2 regions of the Streptomyces sp. NBC_01089 genome follow, and region 1 is predicted to be linked to the other one. Evidence: riboswitches for the same ligand, from Rfam matches in the RefSeq annotation. Region 1 holds a riboswitch; the other holds the start of a gene.
The links. A riboswitch is a leader RNA that binds a small molecule or an ion and turns the genes downstream of it on or off. The one in region 1 is predicted to bind thiamine pyrophosphate.
Positions count from the first base shown of each region.

Region 2: it holds a riboswitch for thiamine pyrophosphate, as region 1 does, so the genes downstream of both, thiC (phosphomethylpyrimidine synthase ThiC) here and OG510_RS06335 (purine-cytosine permease family protein) in region 1, are expected to answer to the same signal.

Region 1 covers NZ_CP108660.1:1,423,723-1,431,536, forward strand. Annotated here, with positions in the region: gene OG510_RS06335 (purine-cytosine permease family protein) at 1-1,282, opposite strand, end outside; TPP riboswitch at 1,274-1,368, opposite strand; gene OG510_RS06340 (alpha/beta fold hydrolase) at 1,430-2,131, opposite strand; gene OG510_RS06345 (chitosanase) at 2,365-3,234, shown strand; gene OG510_RS06350 (nucleobase:cation symporter-2 family protein) at 3,343-4,857, opposite strand; gene OG510_RS06355 (8-oxoguanine deaminase) at 5,141-6,526, opposite strand; gene pucL (factor-independent urate hydroxylase) at 6,698-7,621, opposite strand; gene uraH (hydroxyisourate hydrolase) at 7,629-7,814, opposite strand, start outside.
Region 2 covers NZ_CP108660.1:4,230,577-4,238,390, reverse strand. Annotated here, with positions in the region: gene OG510_RS18795 (LacI family DNA-binding transcriptional regulator) at 1-265, shown strand, start outside; gene OG510_RS18790 (metallophosphoesterase) at 437-1,507, shown strand; gene OG510_RS18785 (hypothetical protein) at 1,658-2,488, shown strand; gene thiC (phosphomethylpyrimidine synthase ThiC) at 2,524-4,299, opposite strand; TPP riboswitch at 4,292-4,418, opposite strand; gene OG510_RS18775 (YibE/F family protein) at 4,483-5,889, shown strand; gene OG510_RS18770 (SsgA family sporulation/cell division regulator) at 5,946-6,380, opposite strand; gene OG510_RS18765 (IclR family transcriptional regulator) at 6,495-7,265, opposite strand; gene OG510_RS18760 (DUF5326 family protein) at 7,508-7,726, opposite strand.

The DNA.
Region 1 (7,814 bases):
AGAGGCCGGTGTTCATGAACGGCACCGCCGCGGCGAACGCGGCGCAGAACGCCACCAGGGCGGGCCGGCCGGACCGCGTACGGACGCTCTCCGTGGTCGGGTCGACCGGTTCGCCCCTGCGGCCCCGGGCGAACCAGTCGACAGCGACGACGGCGACGAAGCCGGGGATCCAGTAGCCGACGAAGAGCAGGACGTTCTGGAAGCGCGCGGTGGTGTCGGCGGCGTGCATCCACAGCACCAGCGGGAAACCGAGTACGGCGGCGATCGCGGCCGCGACCGGGCGCGGAACGCGCAGCCCGATGGTCTGCAGGGCCAGTGAGCCGCTGTAGTCGTTCATGGCGTTGCTGCAGAGGGCGGCCAGCGCCACGGCCAGCAGCCCCAGCGCGCCGAGCACACCGCCGCCCAGCAGCCGGTCGACACCCCGGGCGGTCTGGTCGGTGAAGACGGCGGCCCCCCACAGCCCGAGCGACTGCACGGCCACGAAGGAGACGCTGACGCCGAGGAGCGTGTACCAGAACATGCGCGGGCGGGAGGTGTTCTGCGGCAGATAGCGGCTGAAGTCGCTGGCGTACGGAGCCCACGACAGCGCGAGGCTGAGCGCGATGGTGCTGGTCAGGATGAACGCGCCGGCGCGGTCGGCGCCGTGTGCGCTGCCTGCCGCGGTGTGGACGCTGTCCGGCAGCCTGAAGGCCAGGGCGACGAAAGCGGCGGCGAGTACGAAGGTCATCAGCTTCTGCAGCCGGTGGATCGCCTCATAGCCCAGTACGCCGAGCGACCCCTGCCCCAGCATCATCAGCAGCACGCCGAGCCAGAACGGCCAGCCGCAGAGCCGGGCCAGCGCGTCCCCGCCGAACAGTCCGATGAGCGCGTCCCAGGCCACCGACGACAGCCACTGCAGCAGGCCGGGCACCGTGACGGACCGGCCGAACGCGAGCCGGGCCAGGGGCAGTTGGCCCGCACCGGTGCGGCTGCCCCAGGTCCCGAGGTACGCGGTGGGCACGGCGCCGAGCAGGGTGCCCAGCACCACGGCGGCCAGCGCGGTGGGCAGGTCGAGGCCGAGGGCGATACCGACGGTGCCGGTGAAGACCCCGGTCATGGTCAGGTTCGGGGCGAACCACACGGTGAACAGCCGCCCAGGGCCGCCGTAGCGGTGGTGGCCGGGCACCGGCGCGATCCCGCGGGCCTCGATCCGCAGGTCGCCGGGCTCGGCGGGCATCCGGCCGTCGAAGACGGACTGCGGTCCGGTGGCCGGTGTGCTGCTGGGAGCAGGTGGCAATGACATGAGCGACATCCCTCCGCCAGTACTAACTGGTTCAGGTTCGGCGGGTGTGATCTCAGCCCCTGGGCGGGGCACCCCGTGTCCGTTACGCTGCAAGGCTAACGCGCGGCGTCACGCCGTCCGCGGTGAGGGTGGGCGGCCGCGCGCGGCTCAGCTGGTGAAGAAGTCGCTGACCGCTGCCGAGAACTGTGCGGGCTCCAGGGCGTGCACGGTGTGGCCGACCGGGATCGTGATGACCCTGGAGTCGGGGATCCCCGCCGCCATGTCGGGGATCCGCCCCTGCGGCATGGAGCTGTCCGGGCCGCCGGTGACGATCAGCGTCGGGGCGACGATCTCGCCGAGCCGCTCGGCCCACTCGGGGCTGGGGCGCCCGATCTCGTTCCTGATGGCGGGCACCACGTTCCAGTCGTAGTCGACCGGCCCTTCGGGACTCGCGGGTTCGGCCATCTCCCTGGGGTACGGCGGCGGAGTCTCCTCGAGGACGAGCCGCTCCACCCGGTCCGCGTGCTCCTGGGCGAGCAGATAGGCGACGACACCGCCCATGGAGTGGCCGACGACCCCGACGCGCTCCAGTTCCAGTTCGTCGAGGAACCCCAGGACGTCGTCGCGCATGAGCTCGAACGAGTACTCGTCCGGCCAGTCGCTCTCTCCGTGTCCGCGCAGGTCCAGGGCGTACACCCGCCACTCGGCGCCGAGCGCCCGGCCGGTCTCCTCCCAGGTCGCGGACGAGCCGCCGAGCCCGTGCAGCAGCACCACAGGCGCGCCGAAGGGGTCGCCCCAGGCGCGGTATGCGAGCCGTACGTCGCCGACATCGACCACGGAGTGATCGTCGGCCGCTGAGTGATCGTCCATACCGCAGACGCTACAGCGCGCGGCACGGCCCCTACGCCACGTCGCGTACGGAAGCGACTTGGCCACCTAGAGTCACATCAGGGCAAAACCCGCTATTCCCCCTGACCGGATCGAACCTGATCGCACACGATTCGCTCAACTCCCCTGTCCTCAGGGGTGTACGACCCTCCGGGCAGCTGATAGGAAAGCTTCCTAACAGAACACCGACGCACCAACTCCCCCTTGGAGGACCGGTGAAAGCCCCCCACCGCACCACCGCTGGACGCAGCAAGAGGATCATCACGCGCACCGTGCTCGGGCTGGCCCTGGTAGCCGTACCGGCCACCGCCCACGCCGCCAACGCCCCTGCGCAGCCGGTGAGTTCGCACAGCTCTCAGCAGGTGGCCGCCGCCGCGACCGGACTCGACGACCCGGCGAAGAAGGAGATCGCCATGAAGCTGGTCTCCAGCGCCGAGAACTCCTCGCTGGACTGGAAGGCCCAGTACAAGTACATCGAGGACATAGGAGACGGCCGCGGCTACACCGCCGGCATCATCGGGTTCTGCTCGGGCACCGGCGACATGCTGGACCTGGTGAAGCTCTACACCGACCGGGAGCCGGGCAACCCGCTCGCCAAATACCTCCCCGCGCTGGAGAAGGTCAACGGCAGTGACTCGCACTCGGGGCTCGGCTCGGCCTTCGAGAGCGCCTGGAAGACCGCGGCCAAGGACACCGCGTTCCAGACCGCGCAGAACGACGAGCGCGACCGGGTGTACTTCGACCCGGCCGTCAAGCAGGGCAAGACGGACGGCATCGGTGTCCTGGGCCAGTTCGCGTACTACGACGCCATCGTCATGCACGGTGACGGCGACGACAAGACCAGCTTCGGCTCCATCCGCAAGAGGGCGCTGGCCAAGGCCAAGACCCCGGCCCAGGGCGGCGACGAGACCACGTATCTCAACGCCTTCCTCGACGCCCGCGTCTGGGCGATGCAGCAGGAGGAGGCCCACAGCGACACCAGCCGGGTCGACACCGAGCAGCGCGTCTTCCTGAAGAACGGCAACCTCGACCTGCACACACCGCTCAACTGGAAGGTCTACGGGGACCCGTACAGCATCGGCTGACCGGGCTGCCGCTGCCGACAGGCGGGGCGCGTTCTGCACCAGTGGTGCGGAACGCGCCCCGTATGTCATGCCTCGGTCACTCACGCCCTGGGCGGGCACGCGCCACCGTCAGTGCAGCGCGGCGGCCGCCTTGGCGACTGCCTGCTGTGTCGCGTTGTCCTCGGCGGCCGGTTCCTCAGGGCCCTCCGGGGCTCCGGCGTCCTTCCTGCGCCCCAGGTGGTTGAAGGCCAGGTTGAGCACGATGGCCACCACACACCCGGTGGATATGCCCGAGTCGAGCACCACCAGGACGTTCTTCGGGAACGCGTGGTAGAAGTTCGGCGCCGCGATCGGGATCAGGCCGATACCGAGCGAGGCGGCGACGATCAGGGCGTTCTCACCCTTCTCCATGGCCGCGCCGCCCAGCGTCTGGACGCCGCTGGCGGCGACCGAGCCGAAGAGCACGACCCCGGCACCACCCAGGACCGGCAGCGGTACGAGGGCGATCGCGGCCGCTGCCATCGGACAGAGACCGAGCAGGATCAGGATCCCGCCGCCGGTAGCCACGACGTACCGGCTGCGCACCTTGGTCATCGCCACCAGGCCGATGTTCTGGGCGAAGGCGCTCGCCATGAAGCTGTTGAAGAACGGGCTGATGAAGCTGGACAGGGTGTCGGCGCGCAGGCCCCCTTCGATGGTCCGCTCGTCGGCCGGACGCCCGACGATCTTGCCGAGCGCCAGCATGTCGGCGGTCGACTCGGTCATACAGACCAGCATCACGATGCACATCGAGATGATGGCGGAGACCTCGAACTGCGGGGCGCCGAAGTGGAAGGGCGTCGGGAATCCGATCGGGTCGGCGTTGCGCATCGCGTCGAAGCTGGTCATGCCCATCGGTATCGCGATGAGCGTACCGACCACCAGACCGAGCAGGATGGCGATCTGCTGGAGGAAGCCGCGGAGCAGTTTCCGCAGCGCCAGGACGATCACCAGGGTGAGTGCGGCCATCCCGATGTTCTTCATCGAACCGTAGTCGGCGGCCCCTTCGGTGCCCTGCGCCCAGCCGAACGCGACCGGCAGCAGCGAGACCCCGATGAGGGTGATGACGGTGCCGGTGACGACCGGCGGGAAGAACCGGAGCAACTTGCTGAAGTACGGGGCGAGTATGAACCCCAGCACGCTCGCGACGATGATCGCGCCGAAGATCACGGCGATGCCGTCGTGTCCGCGGCCCTTGCCGATGGCGATCATCGGGCTGACACCACCGAACGAGACACCGTTGACGAACGGCAGACGGGAACCGACCCGCCAGAATCCGAGGGTCTGGAACAGGGTGGCGATGCCCGCGGTGAACAGGGCAGCCCCGACGAGGAACGAGGTCTCCTTCGCGCTGAGCCCCACGGCGGGGCCCACGATCATCGGCGGGGCGACAACTCCCGCGTACATGGCGGCCACATGCTGAAGGCCGCTGCTGAACATCTTGACGGGCGGGAGGACTTCGTCGACCGGGTGCTTCGAGGCGGTCTTTCCCGTATCCGCTGAGGTGGAGCCGGGGTCCGCGGAAGTCTCTCCGGAGGTCCCGGGTGATTCGGTGTCGGCGGCTGTTTCTGCTGCATCAGTGCGAAACCTGGGCTCGGCGGCCACGGTGGCTCCTCCGGTCGGGTACACGTCGGCGGTGACGTGGGTATCAGGGAGGTGGTGCGGAATGCAGGTGCGGCTGCGGGGGTGCGGGTGGTGCTACTGCGTTTCTGAGTCGAGTACCGGGCGGGGCACGGGGGTTCCGGCGAGGGTTTCCGGGTACGTCACCGCCCCGGAGGGCGTATGCACTCTGGGCACACACCCCCCGGTCACGGCTGCCGTGAACCCCGCTCGGGTTCGCGGCCGCCGGCCGGGGACCGTCCTCCCCGGCCGGAGCTTCTTTCGGACGTCAGGCCCGCGCGGCGATCTGCGCCAGGCGCCGGGCCTCGTCCCGCGTGGAGCGGGCGATGGCGTCCTCGTCCACCGTGGTCAGGTGGTTGTCCTCGACGACGGGCTTGCCGTTGACGAGGGAGAGCGTGACGGGGGCCGCGGCTCCGAAGACGAGCGCGGTCACCGGGTCGGCGATGGAGGCGTGGGCGAGGGTGTCCATCTTCCACAGCACGAGGTCGGCGAGCTTTCCCGGTTCCAGCGAACCGATCTCCGAGGCGCGGCCCAGGACCTGGGCACCGCCGTAGGTGCCGAGGCGCAGCGCCTGCCGGGCGTTGAGTGCCGCTTCGCGGTGGGCGCCGAGGCGGTTGATGAGCAGGGCGTTGCGCAGCTCGGTGTGCAGCTCGCCGGACTCGTTGGACGCGGTGCCGTCGACGCCGAGGCCGACCGGCACGCCGGCCTTGAGCATGTCGGGGACGCGGGCGATCCCGGCCGCCAGACGGGCGTTGGACGACGGGCAGTGGGCGACGCCGGTCCCGGTGCGCGCGAAGGCGGCGATGTCGGAGTCGTTCATATGGACGCAGTGCGCCATCCATACGTCCTCACCGAGCCAGCCGGTCGACTCGAAGTAGTCGGTCGGGCCCATCCCGAACAGTTCCTTGCAGAACTGCTCCTCCTCGACGGTCTCGCTGCCGTGGGTGTGCAGGCGTACGCCCTTGCGGCGGGCCAGTTCGGCACCCTGCTTGAGCAGTTCGGTCGAGACGGAGAAGGGCGAGCAGGGCGCGACGGCTACCTGGGTCATCGCGTCGAAGGAGGCGTCGTGGTGCTGGTCGACCGTCGCCTCGGTGGCCGCGAGCGCGCCCTCCAGGGTCTCGACGGCGAAGTCCGGGGGCAGCCCGCCGTCCTTCTTGCTGCGGTCCATGGAGCCGCGGGCCAGCGTGAACCGTACGCCCATCTCGGCGGCGGCGCCGATGACGGCGCCGGACAGGTCGCCGGAGCCCTGCGGGTAGACGTAGTGGTGGTCCATCGCGGTGGTGACACCGCCGCGGGCCATCATCGCGAGGGAGCCCTGCGCGGCCGAGCGGACCATCTGCTCGTCGATGCGCGCCCAGGTCGGGTAGAGCGCGACGAGCCAGTTGAAGAGGTTGTGATCGGTGGCCACACCCCGGGTGATCCACTGGTAGAAGTGGTGGTGGGTGTTGACCAGACCCGGAGTCACCAGGTGCCCGGTGCCGTCGATCCGGCGTTCCACGCCGGTGAGTCCCTCGGGGGCCTTGCCCGCGCCGACGGATTCGATGCGATTCCCAGCGATCACGACATGACCCGATGCGTACTCGGTGTCGTGTGCGTCGACCGTCGCGATGGCTACGTTCTCAATGACCGTGCGCGCGGCTGCCGTTGCTGCCATGGGGATACCTTCTCTCGCAGTGGCGATGTGGGCACGGCAGGACCCCAGGAGGATTTGAGTGCCGCAGCCGCGTGGCTCCGGGTGCCGAAAGTAGTGCAGTGAAGTTGTGTGTCGGGTCCGTTCAGGGCGCCGCCGCCGACCGATGCGGCCCGGCGGCGCCCCGCTCGGGTCTCAGAGGTTGGTCATGTCGACCGGAATACGGGGGTCGGCGCCGTCCCGCAGAATGGTCGCCTCGATGAGTCCGTACGGGCGGTCCGCCGCGAAGTAGACCTCGTTGTCGTTCTTGAGCCCGAAGGGCTCCAGGTCCACCAGGAAGTGGTGGCTGTTCGGCAGCGAGAACCGGATCTCGTCGATCTCGCTGCGGCTGTTGATGATGCGCGAGCCCATCTGGTACATGGTCTGCTGCAGGGAGAGCGAGTACGTCTCGGCGAACGCCTGGAGCATGTGCCTCTTGCTCTGCTCGTAGGACTTGTCCCAGTTGGGCATGCGGTCCGCGTCGCTGGACCAGCCGTAACGCCACTGGGAGGACACCGCGGTCGCGAGGATGCGGTCGTAGGCCTCCTTGAGCGTCGTGTACTTGTCCTTGGCGTAGCCCCAGAACTCCGAGTTGGTGGAGTTCATCACCTTCAGGTCCTTCAGACCCGAGATGACCTGCCAGTTCTCACCGTCGAAGGTGATCTCGGCGGTGCGCAGCTCCTGGCCCTTGCGGACGAAGGAGTGCTGGACGTCGTCGGCGCCGATGAACTGCGAGCTCGCGTCCGAGGTCGCGATGCGCTCCCAGGCGTACTCCTCGATCCGGATCCTGGCGCGGTGGATCCCGTCCTGGCTGGTCACGAAGTGCCGGGCCAGATGGATGCCGAACTGCTCGGCGGACTCGATACCGTGCTCCTTGGCGAACGCGTACACCGTGTTCTTGGTGGTGTCGGTCGGCAGGACGTTGGCGTTGGAGCCCGAGTAGTGGACGTCGTCCATGTCGCCGGAGAGGGCGACCGAGACGTTGAGGTCCTTGATGTGGTGGGTGTCGCCGTCCCGCGTGATCTTGACGACGCGGTTCTCTGCTTTGCCGTACTGGTTCTGGCCGAGAATCGTGGGCATTTCGGTACTAGCTCCCTCGGTATACGGAGTAGCCGAACGGGTTGAGCAGCAGCGGTACGTGGAAGTGCTCACCCGGGACGACGGCGAACGTGATCGCCACCTCCGGGAAGAAAGCGCCGCTGTCCCTTACGCGGGGGGCGTCCTGCTGTTCCTCGGCTTGTTTCTTGGCAAAGTACGTCTCGGTCTCGAAATC
Region 2 (7,814 bases), 2.8 Mb from region 1:
CCGGGTGCCCGAGGATCTGCTGCTGGTCTGCTGCAGCGAATCCACCGTGTACGCCAGCACCGAGCCGCCCATCACGACCCTCTCGCTCAAGCCCCGCCGCATCGGCACGGCCGTGATCCAGTTACTCATCGATGCCATCGAAGGCATCAACGAGGACCACCCGGTCGAGCAGGTGATACCGACCGAACTCATCGTCCGGACCTCGTCGCAGCGCCGCCCGCCGCGCACCACGGTCAGCGCACCCCGCTCACCGGCACCGGACTGAACACCCCAATAGGTATGAAACGGGCGGCCGCGCGGCAGGCCGTCCGGATTCAGCACCCCTGGTGCGTCACAGAGTGCCAGTCGCATTCCTATGATGGGCGCACGACACCGCGGACCCCCCGACCAGGCAGGTCCGACCGGTGCACGGCGCGCGACGGTGGTGGAGGGGTCGATGACTCAGGGGGCCGGTCTGGAACCCGCGATGCGGACGGCGACAGTGCGGGACTTCCGCGTACCGCCTCTGCCCGCGCCCGCGCATGTCCACGATGCCGAGCAGGCATCGCCGTACGCCCCGGGCGACGAGCCGGACGGCTACACGCCGACCCAGCGGGATCTGCCCGTCATCAGCCGTGACGGCGGTCCCGGTGACACGGTCGTCGTACGGACCGTGCGCGAACCCCTTCCCGCGGACAGCGAGGGGGGACTCGGCCCGCTCTATGTCGTCGGCGACGTCCACGGATACCTCGACGAACTCCTGGCGGCCCTGTGCGCCCAGGGGCTCATCGACGCCGAGGGCAAATGGGCCGCGGGCAACGCCCGTCTCTGGTTCCTCGGTGACTTCACCGACCGTGGCCCCGACGGCATCGGCGTCATCGACCTCGTGATGCGGCTGTCCGCCGAGGCCGCGGCCGCGGGGGGCTACTGCAAGGCCCTCATGGGCAACCACGAGCTGCTGCTCATCGGCGCCAAACGCTTCGGCGACACCCCGGTCAACTCCGGCGCCGGCACCGCGACCTTCCAGGCCGCCTGGCTGCTCAACGGCGGCCAGAAGGCCGACATGGACCGGCTGCAGGACGTCCACCTCCAGTGGATGTCGCGGCTCGACGCCATGGAGCTGGAGGACGACCACCTCCTGGTGCACTCCGACACCACCGCCTATCTCGACTACGGCGATTCCCTCGAAGCGGTCAACGACACCGTCCGCGAGACCCTGACCCGTAACGACGCCGACGAATGCTGGGACCTGTTCCGCAAGTTCACCAAGCGGTTCGCGTTCCGCGACGAGTCGGGACCGCAGGCCGTGCAGGAACTCCTCGGGGTCTTCGGCGGCCACCGGATCGTCCATGGTCACAGCCCCATTCCCTATCTGCTGGGCGAGGTCGGGGGCGAGGACGGCGACGACGGTCCGCGTACCGTCATCGAAGGCCCGCATGTGTACGCGGACGGGCTCGCCGTCGCCATGGACGGCGGTGTGACCATGGCCGGAAAGCTGCTCGTGGTGCAGCTGCCGCTGGCCGACTGATACAGCGCACGCGAAGGCGATTTCCGGAAACCCTCTGTTACCCCGTGCCATAACAGCTCTACCATCGGGTTATCCGTAGCAGGCTCTCCTCCGTTTACGTCCGACTACCCGTCAGAACGCAGGTGGTACGGCCCGACGGAGCATCGGGGGATGCACATGAACAGCGCTTCGCACCTGCTGACAGAGGACCGCCCGGAGTTCGAGCGGCTCCTCGACGACGCGCTGCGCACCGCGCCCGACCGGCCGGATCTGGCCGACCTGGGGCAGCGGCTCAACAGCGAGCAGCTCCGCACCATGGTGCTCGACGCCGACAGCCTGGTCACCGCGGCCGCGGCTGCCGAGTACGAGCACTTCGTGAAGGTGCGCGCCGAACTGCGCACGCCCGCACCGGACTCGATGGACGCCTCGGTCCTCGCCCCCGTCAGAGGCGGCCCGCGCACAGGCGCGGGGCTGGCCGCCGTTCTGGCCGTACTGGCTCCGGTGCTGGCAGGCACCGCCGCCGTGATCTTCCTGCTGGTGGGCTACATACTCAAGGCGCTCAATCCGGCGCCCGCCTTCGGCAACACCATGGTCACCGCGGGCTGGTTCTTCGCGGCCCTCACCGCCGCGGCCATCCTGGCAGCGGCGATCGGCCTCCTCCTGACGGCGCTGCGCAACGGCTCGACCGAGGTGCACCCCGAGGCCGAGGAAGGGGGCGGCGAACTCTCCGAAGAGGTCGCCCGCGCCCGGGACGCCTGGCGCCACGCCCTGGTGGAACGGGGCATCGTCCCGTTCCTGAGCGCGGCACTGGCCGACCCGAGCGTGGACCCAGCCGCCCCCGCCCCCTACCGCTCGGCGGGCCGTATCCCGAGCCTCGGCTACAGCCGCCCCGATTTCGCCAGTCCTGACGAGAACGAGACGGCGGACCACGAGCGCCCCAGCTTCACCAGCCCGGACTTCACCAGCCCGGACTTCGGCGGCCCCGACCACCCACCGGAGTAGCACCGGGGACACCCGTGGAGGTACAGCCGGCGTGCTCAGTCGGCGATCGGCAGATACACCCTGTTGCCGCTCGCCGCGAACTCCTTCGACTTCGCCGCCATCCCCGACTCGATCTCCTCCTGGCTTCCGCCGTGTTCACGGCGGATGTCCTGGGAGATCTTCATCGAGCAGAACTTCGGCCCGCACATGGAACAGAAATGCGCGGTCTTCGCCGGCTCGGCCGGCAGCGTCTCGTCATGGAACTCCCTTGCCGTGTCGGGGTCGAGAGCGAGATTGAACTGGTCCTCCCAGCGGAACTCGAAGCGTGCGTCCGAGAGCGCGTCGTCCCACTTCTGCGCGTCCTGGTGCCCCTTGGCGAGATCCGCCGCATGCGCAGCGATCTTGTACGTGATCACGCCGGTCTTCACGTCGTCCCGGTTGGGCAGGCCCAGATGTTCCTTGGGCGTGACGTAGCAGAGCATGGCCGTACCCCACCATGCGATCATCGCCGCCCCGATGCCGGAGGTGATGTGGTCATACGCCGGGGCCACGTCCGTGGTGAGCGGGCCGAGCGTATAGAAGGGGGCCTCCTCGCAGATCTCCTGCTGGAGGTCGATGTTCTCCTTGATCTTGTGCATCGGGACGTGACCGGGACCTTCGATCATCGTCTGTACACCATGACGTTTGGCGATCGTGTTGAGTTCCCCGAGGGTGCGCAACTCCGCGAACTGCGCCTCGTCGTTGGCGTCCGCGATCGACCCCGGCCGCAGCCCGTCACCCAGTGAGTAGGTCACGTCGTAGGAGGCCAGGATGTCGGAGAGCTCTTCGAAGTGCTCGTACAGGAACGACTCCTTGTGGTGCGCCAGGCACCAGGCGGCCATGATCGAGCCGCCGCGCGAGACGATCCCGGTCTTGCGGCGCGCGGTGAGCGGCACGTACCTCAGCAGCACCCCCGCGTGCACCGTCATGTAGTCGACGCCCTGTTCGGCCTGCTCGATGACGGTGTCCTTGTAGATCTCCCAGGTCAGCTCCTCGGCCTGGCCGTCGACCTTCTCCAGGGCCTGGTAGAGCGGGACCGTGCCGATCGGGACGGGGGAGTTGCGCAGCACCCACTCGCGGGTGGTGTGGATATTGCGCCCGGTGGACAGGTCCATGACCGTGTCCGCGCCCCATTTGGTGGCCCAGGTCATCTTGTCCACCTCCTCCTCGATGGAGGAAGTGACCGCGGAGTTGCCGATGTTGGCGTTGACCTTCACCAGGAACCGCTTCCCGATGATCATCGGCTCGATCTCCGGGTGGTTCACGTTGGCCGGCAGGACCGCCCGGCCCGCGGCGATCTCCTCCCGTACGACCTCGGGAGAGACGTTCTCCCGGATCGCGACGTACTCCATCTCCGGGGTGATCTCCCCGCGCACGGCGTACGCGAGCTGGCTCACCGCGCGCCCCTCACGCCCCCTGCGGGGCTGGCGGGGGCGGCCGGGGAAGACCGCGTCGAGGTTACGGAGCCCCCCGCGCGGTGAGGTGTGCTTGATCCCGTCGTCCTCGGGGCGGGCCGGGCGGCCCGCGTACTCCTCGGTGTCGCCGCGGCCGATGATCCAGTTCTCCCGGAGCGGGGCGAGCCCGCGCCGTACATCGGTCTCGACGGTGGGGTCGGTGTACGGGCCTGACGTGTCGTACAGCGTCACGTCCTGCCCATTGGTGAGGTGCACCTGCCTGACGGGCACCCGGAGATCCGCGCGCGAGCCCTCGGGGCCCGCGACATATCCCTTGTGCCAGCCCGGCTTGCGCTCGTCCTGGTCGGTGGCAGGCGTGCGTGCATCCACTGTGGTCATGAGACCTACTCCCTACGCCGGCATTACCCGGTAACAGGTTCGGCGGTCGGCGCAGCTCTCAGCAGATTGCTGGTCAGCGCCCTCTCAGCCCGGTGCTCCGAGCTCCCGCGTGTGCAAAGGTGCCCCCACGCTAACGCCAAGGACCGCGGACTGAACAGAGGGCCTCCCCGTTCTTGCGATGATCTGGCGGTGACACCACTCCCGGAACCGCCCCCCGGCGGGCACAGCCATACGCACGGTCACGGCCCCGCCGCGCCCGTGTCCCAGCATCTGCGCAAGGTCATCGCAGCGGTGCTGATTCCCTTCGCGGCGGCGGTTGTTGTCGGTCTTGCGGTCTTCTGGCCGGGTGGCGCGCCGCATCATGACCGCAGTGGTGTCGGGTTCGACCGGCAGACGCAGCAGGGCGAAGTAGTGGCGATGGCTGCGGTGAACTGCAAGGACGTACAGGGCGGCCAGTCGTCGGCCGGCGGGGGCGCGGACGGGGGCACCGGCGGGGGCGCGGGTTCGAGCGGTGGTGAGGGCACGGCGGGGCAGCGGACCGGTGCCGGTACGGAGGCCGCGCAGAACACCGGGTGCAAGAAGGCGAAGATCGAGGTGACCAGCGGCAAGGACAAGGGCCGCACCTTCACCGAGATCGTCCAGCCGGATTCCCCGCGCCAACTGCACCAGGGGCAGGGCGTGATCGTGGCGTACGCCCCGGACGCGCCCCATGATCTGCAGTACTCGGTGTCCGACGTGGACCGGAAGTTCCCGATGGCGCTGCTCGCCGGGATCTTCGCGCTGGTGGTCGTCGCCGTGGGCCGGCTGCGCGGGCTGATGGCGCTGGTCGCGCTGGCCGTCAGCTTCGCGGTACTGACGCTCTTCATCCTGCCCGCGATCCTGCACGGGTCGAATCCGCTGGTCGTGGCTGTGATCGGGGCGAGCGCCATCATGCTGATCGCGCTCTACACCTGCCACGGTCTGACGGCGCGGACCTCGGTCGCCGTCATCGGCACGCTGGTCTCACTGATGCTGATCGGGCTGCTCGGTTCCCTCTTCATCGGCTGGGCGAGCCTGACCGGGAACACCGATGACAGCACCGGGCTGATCCATGGCCTCTATCCGCACATCGACATGAGCGGGCTGCTGCTGGCGAGCGTCATCATCGGATCGCTCGGGGTGCTGGACGATGTGACGGTCACCCAGACGTCGGCCGTCTGGGAACTGCACCAGGCGGACCCCACGATGGGGGCGCGCGGGCTCTACCGGGCCGGTATCCGGATCGGCCGCGACCACATCGCGTCCGTCGTCAACACGCTCGTTCTGGCCTACGCGGGTGCGGCGCTGCCCCTGTTGCTGCTCTTCTCCATCGCGCAGAGCAGCGTGGGCACGGTGGCCAACTCCGAGCTGGTCGCGGAGGAGATCGTACGGACCCTGGTGGGGTCGATCGGCCTGGTCGCATCGGTGCCGGTGACCACAGCGCTCGCCGCGCTCGTGGTCTCGGCCGACCGTGCGGACCACGGGGCCGGCCGCCCGGCCCGCGGGACGGGGTGGGCGCTCCCCGGAGGGGGCATCGCGCGGAGCGGCGGGGGCCGCCGCCGCAAGCACTGAGAGGTCCGGTCTCCCTTCCGCAGCCCGTGCGCGTAGCACCGGTTCGGCTCGCGGCCTCAGCCCGCGTTCTCCTCCGCGAGGATCCGGCCGAGTGCCGCTTCCAGATGTCCGTCGAAGTCGCCCAGGCTGCGCTCCTCGCCGAGCGGGACGATCTTGTCGGTGCGGTCCAGGAAAGCGATCAGCGGGGCGCTGCCCGCCCGGAACAGCGCGCGGTCCGCCCCGACCTGGAGACGCAGATGGACATCGGCGAGACCCGACGGATCGCTGGGCGAGATGTGCACATCGCCGTCCCCCGTCGGGGCGTTGATCCCGTCGAGGAGCAGCTCGCGACCGAACGTCCAGGTCACCGGCTCGTCCCCGGGAAGGTGGAAGGTCATCCGCACCGCGTACGGATCACTCACCTCGTAGCAGAGCTCCACCGGAATGCGGAAGGAGAGCTCCTCGGAGACGAGGAAGCTCATCATGACCTCTGCCTGGACCGATTCGCGCATGTCCCTACCCCGCAGTAGACGCCGTGTTGGTTCCCAAGATGGCCGGGAATGTATCTCCAGGCCCTCTTGACGTAATCGTGCTGTAAGCGCAAACAGATCACAAGGAGTGATATTTCAGATACTGATAGAGAACGCAAGCGAATCGAGCAAAGCCCCAACCTCGGACCGTAACGTTTCAGCTGCAGAGAGCAACCGTACGTGCTGGTGGATGGGGCCGGAAACAGCCATCGCCGCGACACCTGAGCCGGCCGTGATCGGGATGGCCGCGCAGACGGTGCCGAGCGCGTACTCCTGCCGCTCGACCACCGGTTGTATCCGTTCCGCCGCGGCCGGCCTGCGCAGCAGGACGCACCGGTCACGTACCGAATAGCGGGTCAGCGGGCGCACCGGATGGCGGTCCAGATGGTCTCTGCGGGAGGCTTCGTCGAGCTGGCTCAGCAGACACTGGCCGAGGGCGTGTGCATGACCGGTTTCCCGGAAGTCCGCCCATTCCTCGACGGCGGGCGCGGCGGGAGTGTCGGCGACCGCGACGAGGTCGATCTCGCCCTCGTGGTACGCCGCAAAATAAATCGGTACCCCGAGCGCGTCCCGCCAGGAGTTCAGCGATTCGAGCAGTGTGGTGCGCCGGTTCCGCACGGCGCAGCGGTCGGCGAGCCGCTCGGCGGCTGCTCCGGGGACGAACACGCCGTTCTCCCGGCGCACATAGCCCTCGTGGGCGAGGGTGCGCAGCAGGTGGTAGGCGGTGGGGAGGGGGAGTCCCGCCTCCCTGGCGAGCTGTTTCGCGGGGGCTCCGCCACTGTGGGAGCTGACCGCCTCCAGCAGTCTGAGCGCGCGCTGCACCGAGCCGATCAGTGTCGGCGCAGCGGTGTCAGATGCTGTGGCCAAAGGGTCACCCCCAGCGTGCCGACGGCGGATCACAGGCCCGCGAGGGCTTCTCCCTCATGGGTCCCGCCGCACACAAATCCGCTGGTCAGCGCCTTTTCAGACAGGTTTCCCGAGGAGGCGGCGGGGATTTCTCACTGTAGCCACAGCCTCCGTCCGGCCGTGCGGTTTTACCGGCCCCGTCCCTCAGCCGGGCTAACGACCGCACGTTCAGTCGCTCTGTTCAGTCGGTCTGCCGGGTCGCTCTACCAGTCGTTCCGCGAGGACGACGAAGAGGTGAACTTGCGGACGACGTAGATCAGTCCGGCGACGAGCGCCACCAGCACCAGGGCCTTGAAGAGCAGCCCGATCACAAAGCCGATGACGGTCGCGATGAGACCGCCGAACACGATCAGCACGAGGACGGGCACGGCTACCCACTTCACCCACCACGGCATTCCCGCGAAAATCTCTCGGACCGCCATCGTCCCTACCTCTTCCTGGATGTTCCTGGACCACGCCGGCCACTCCGGGTGCTCTGCTGTCGATGCTAAAGGCGCCCGGGGGTCCGGC